Regions from separate parts of the Actinoplanes sp. NPDC051475 genome, predicted to be linked through region 1. Evidence: riboswitches for the same ligand, from Rfam matches in the RefSeq annotation. Region 1 holds a riboswitch; the other holds the start of a gene.
What was found. Region 1 has a riboswitch for thiamine pyrophosphate ahead of AB0368_RS24760 (ECF transporter S component). Riboswitches for the same ligand answer to the same signal wherever they lie in the genome.
Positions count from the first base shown of each region.

Region 2: linked by a shared signal. The riboswitch ahead of thiE (thiamine phosphate synthase) and the one ahead of AB0368_RS24760 (ECF transporter S component) in region 1 are both predicted to bind thiamine pyrophosphate.

Region 1 covers NZ_JBFAZZ010000012.1:176,291-178,673, reverse strand. The annotation lists gene AB0368_RS24765 (ABC transporter ATP-binding protein) at 1-801, opposite strand, end outside; gene AB0368_RS24760 (ECF transporter S component) at 803-1,396, opposite strand; TPP riboswitch at 1,464-1,570, opposite strand; gene AB0368_RS24755 (alpha/beta hydrolase) at 1,634-2,383, shown strand, end outside.
Region 2 covers NZ_JBFAZZ010000004.1:418,310-420,692, reverse strand. The annotation lists gene AB0368_RS11440 (ATP-binding cassette domain-containing protein) at 1-754, shown strand, start outside; TPP riboswitch at 800-911, shown strand; gene thiE (thiamine phosphate synthase) at 905-1,549, shown strand; gene thiO (glycine oxidase ThiO) at 1,546-2,383, shown strand, end outside.

The DNA.
Region 1 (2,383 bases):
GACCGCCTCCGCGCGTACCAGGGGATCTGCCGGTGCCGTCACGGCCGGATGCCGGGGCAGCGGATAGCCCGGCACCCAGACCCCCTGCTCGGCCAGCGTCGGGCCGTGACCGGCGAAGACCACCTCGGGGGCGCCGTCGGCGGCGATGCCGCCGCCCGGCGCGAGCACCACGACCCGGTCCACCAGGGGCAGCGCCTGCTCGACCCGGTGCTCCACGAGGAAGAGCGTGGTGTCGCGGTCGTGGACCCGGGCGATCGCCTCCCGCACGAGGTCGCCGCCGGCCGGGTCGAGGTTGGCGGTCGGTTCGTCGAGCAGCAGCAGGCCGGGGCGCAGGGCCAGGACTCCGGCCAGGGCCAGGCGTTGCTGCTCGCCGCCGGAGAGGGCGTCGGTCCGGCGGGTGATCGGGTACGGGAACCCGACCCGGTCGAGGGCGTCGCTGACCCGGGGCCAGATCTCGCCCGCCGGCACGCCCCGGTTCTCGAGGCCGAACGCCACGTCGTCGCCGCTGCGGGCCATCACCAGCTGGGTCTGCGGGTCCTGGAACAGCAAGCCTGGCTGGTGATGGCCCTCGCGGCTCTTGCGCGGGTCCAGCCCGTCGATCTCGACCGTGCCCTCGGACTCGCCCGAGTCCTCCGGCAGCAGCCCCGCGAGCGCGGCCAGCAGGGTGCTCTTGCCCGCACCTGACGGGCCGAGCAGGAGCACCCGCTCGCCGTGCCGGATGTGCAGGTCGACGCCGCGGACCGCCCACGACCGGCGCCCCGCGTGGCGCCAGCCGAAGTCCCGCAGGACGACCTCGGCCATGTCAGACCAGCGCCCGGTCCCGGCCCGCGGCGAACCGGTCGAGGACGCCCGTCGGGGCCAGCGCCCGGGTCAGCGCCCAGCTGCCCGCGCCCGCGACGATCGTGCTGCTGACGACCGTGAGCAGCGCGTACGGGATCCGGTAGTCCCACAGGTCGTAGGCGGCGTTCCAGGCGAAGAAGTCGAACAGGGCGGCGCTGAGGCCGGTGAGGGCCCCGGCGAGCAGGGCGGCCGGCAGCTTCCACGAGCGGTAGAGCAGCAGCGCGAAGGCGAGCTCCGCACCGAGGCCCTGGACCAGGCCCTGCGGGATGACCATCGCGCCCCACTGCGCGCCCAGCAGCGCCGAGATGATCGCGGCGACCGTCTCGGTGTAGAGCGAGGCGCCCGGCTTGCGGATGATCAACCCGGCGAGCACGGCGGGCATCAGCCAGATGCCGTACAGCAGGGTGTGGGCCGGCGGGAAGAAGCTGAACGCCCCTTCGGTGGCGCCCCAGACGATGTTCCAGGCCCAGAAGACGACGCCGAACGCGACGGCGATGATCGAGGCGATCACGATGTCGATCGTGCGCCAGCGGTACGGGCTGGTGTGACCCTTCATGTGTATCCCTCCCAGAGGACCGGGAGGAGACGCACGCCGCGAACCGGGGCTGGCCCGGACGTGGCGCGGCTGGAGAAGACCGAGCTCCCTGCGCTGGCATTACCCAGATCAGGTTCGAGGGTCTGCGGTTGTTACGCCGCACTCTCAGCGCTGTGCGCTCCCCTGTCGGATGACGTGGCATGTGTTTCGATGACGCTAACACCGTACGGGTGTACCGAACAGCTGGGGAGGCGTCACATGGAGATCAAGGCGCGCGGGCTCACCTTCGACGTGGTCGCGGGCGGGCCGGAGGACGGCGCCCCGGTGCTCCTGCTGCACGGCTTTCCGCAGGACCACCGCGAGTTCGACCTGATCGTGCCGCGGCTGCACGCGGCGGGGCTGCGGACGTACGCGCTGGACCAGCGCGGCTACTCGCCGGGGGCGCGCCCGGCCCCGGTCGCCGATTACCGGCTGGCGGAGGCGGAAGCGGACGCCGTGGCGGTGCTGGACGCGCTCGGCGTGGACCGGGCGCACGTCGTCGGCCACGACTGGGGTGCGCAGGTGGCGTGGCTGCTCGCCGCCCGGCACCCGGAGCGGGTCCGTACGCTCACCGCAATCTCCGTCCCGCACCCGCGCGCGATCGCCGTGGCGCTGAGCAACCAGCCGTCCCAGAAGCTGCGGTTCGCGTACATGGGGATCTTCCGGGCCCCGTTCGCCGAGCGGTTGCTGCTCGCCCGCGACGGCGCCGTCCTGCGGCAGATGATGCGCGCGATCGGGCCCCGCGCCGCCCTGTACGCCCGGGCGATGGCCGAACCGGGCCGCCTCACCGGAGCCCTGAACTGGTACCGGGCGCTGTCCCGCGGCCAGCTCGCGGACGTCGGCAAGATCACCGTGCCCACGACGTACGTGTGGAGCGACGGCGACCCGGTCGTCGGCAGATCGGCCGCGCGGGCGACCGAGACCTGGATCGGGGCCGACTACCGCCTGGTCACGCTCCGGGGCATCGGG
Region 2 (2,383 bases), on a different contig from region 1:
GCGCAAGTTCGAGGAAGCCGGTCCGCCGCCGCTTCCGCCCAAGGAACAGTCGCTGCGGATGAACCTGCGCGGTGGGCGTACCGGAAAACGGGCCGTGGTCTGCACGAACCTGGAGATGGAGGACCTGACCTTCCCCTTCGACCTGGAGATCTGGTACGGCGACCGGGTCGCCGTCCTGGGCGCGAACGGCACCGGCAAGTCGCACTTCCTGCGGCTGCTGGCGGCCGGTGGCACCGCCCCCGAGGCCGACAACAAGCCGGTCGACGGCGCGCCGCTCGCCCACGTCGCGCACAGCGGCACGGCACGGCTCGGCGCGCGGGTCCGGCCGGGGCACTTCTCGCAGACCCACGACCGGCCGGAGCTTGTCGACCGCACCCTCGTCGAGATCCTGTGGCGCGGCGACGATCACCGGTCCGGAATGGACCGTGCCGGGGCGATGAAGGCGCTCAACCGGTACGAGCTGGCCGCGCAGGGTGATCAGCGGTTCGGCACGCTTTCCGGCGGCCAGCAGGCGCGTTTCCTGGTGCTGCTGCTGGAGCTGTCGGGTGCCACCGTGCTGCTGCTGGACGAGCCGACGGACAACCTGGACCTGGCGTCGGCGGAGGCGCTGGAGGAGGGCCTGAAGGCGTTCGAGGGCACGGTGATAGCCGTCACCCACGACCGCTGGTTCACCCGCGGCTTCGACCGGTTCGTGCTCTTCCAGGGCGACGGTGAGGTCGTGGAGACCCCGGAGCCGGTCTGGGACGTCCGCTGACGGGGCTTTACGCGGACGGCGGCGCGGCGCTAGTGTCGGCGTCGGAACCAACCCCACGGGAGTCCGGTGCACCGGGCTGAGAGGGGGGCTGATGCGGCCCCCGACCGTCGAACCTGATCCGGGTCATGCCGGCGCAGGGAGGAGTGCGTTGTGGACCCTGTCTTCCCGTGTCTGCATGTCATCACCGACGCCCGCCCCGGGCGTGACCCGATCGCCGTCGCCGCCGCCGCGGTGGCCGCCGCCCAGCGGCTCGGGGCGGCCCACCGGCTGGCGATCCAGGTCCGGGTCGAGGACGACGTCACGGACCGGGTTCTCTTCCAGCTGGCCACCGAAATCGTGGCCCGGTGCCGGCCCACCGGCGTGCGATGCCTGGTCAACGACCGGTTGCACGTCGCGCTGGCGGTGGACGCCGACGGGGCGCACGTCGGCGCCGACGACCTGCCGGTCGCGGCGGCGCGCAAGGTGCTCGGCGACCACGGCGTGCTCGGCGCCACCTGCCGGGACCCCGCGGCGGCGCGTGCCGCCACGGCCGCCGGCGCCACCTACCTGGGCGTGGGGCCCGCCTTCGCGACCGTCACGAAGACCGGCTTGCCGGCGCCGTTGGGGCCCGAGCGGATCGGCGAGGTGGCACGGGCTGTGCCGGGCGTACCGGTCGTGGCGATCGGTGGGGTCACTGTGGACAATGCCGCCGACCTGGTCCGGTCGGGCGCGACCGGGGTCGCCGTGGTGGGCGCCGTCGCGAACGCCGCGGACCCGGGAGAGGCCATCGAGCGCCTGCTGAAGGTCCTGCCGTGACGGACCTGACCGTGGTGGGCGGCGGGATCATCGGTCTCGCCGTCGCGTGGCGGTGCCGGCAGCGGGGGATGCGGGTCACCGTGCACGACGGCGGGGCCGACGACGCCGCCTGGTACGCGGCCGCCGGCATGCTGGCCCCGGTGGCCGAGGCGGCGTTCGGGCAGGAGGCGCTGACCGCCCTCGGGATCGAATCGGCGTCCCGCTGGCCCGGCTTCGCCGCCGAGCTGCGTGAGGAGACCGGACTGGACGTGGGCTTCGACCCCCGAGGATCGCTGGCCGTCGCCCTGACCGGCGACGATCTGGCCGAGGCTCAGCGGCTGTGGGCGTACAGGGAGGAGCACGACCTCAAGGTGCGCCGGCTGCTGCCCAGCGCCGTGCGCGACCTGGAACCCGCGCTGTCCCCGCGGTTACGCGGCGGGGCGTACGTCCCGGACGACTGTCAGGTCGACCCGCGGCGGGTGGTCGCCGCGCTGCGGGCCGCCCTCGGCGAGGCGGTGGTGCCGGGGAAGGTCACCGAGCTCCCGCCGGGGCCGGTGGTGGTGGCGGCCGGCACCGGGACCGCCGCGCTGACCGGGTTGCCGGTGCGCCCGGTGAAGGGTCTGGTGCTGCGCCTGCGCGGTGAGCCGGGGGTGCTGCGGCACGTCGTGGTGGCGTACGCGGACGGGCGTCATGTCTACCTCGTCCCCCGCTCGGACGGCGAGGTGGTCGTCGGCGCCACGCAGGAGGAACGGGCCGACTTCGCCGTGACCGCCGGTGCCGTGCTCGAGCTGCTGCGCGCCGCGACCGATGTCGTGCCCGAGCTGGGCGAGCTGACCCTGAGAGAGACCGTCGTGC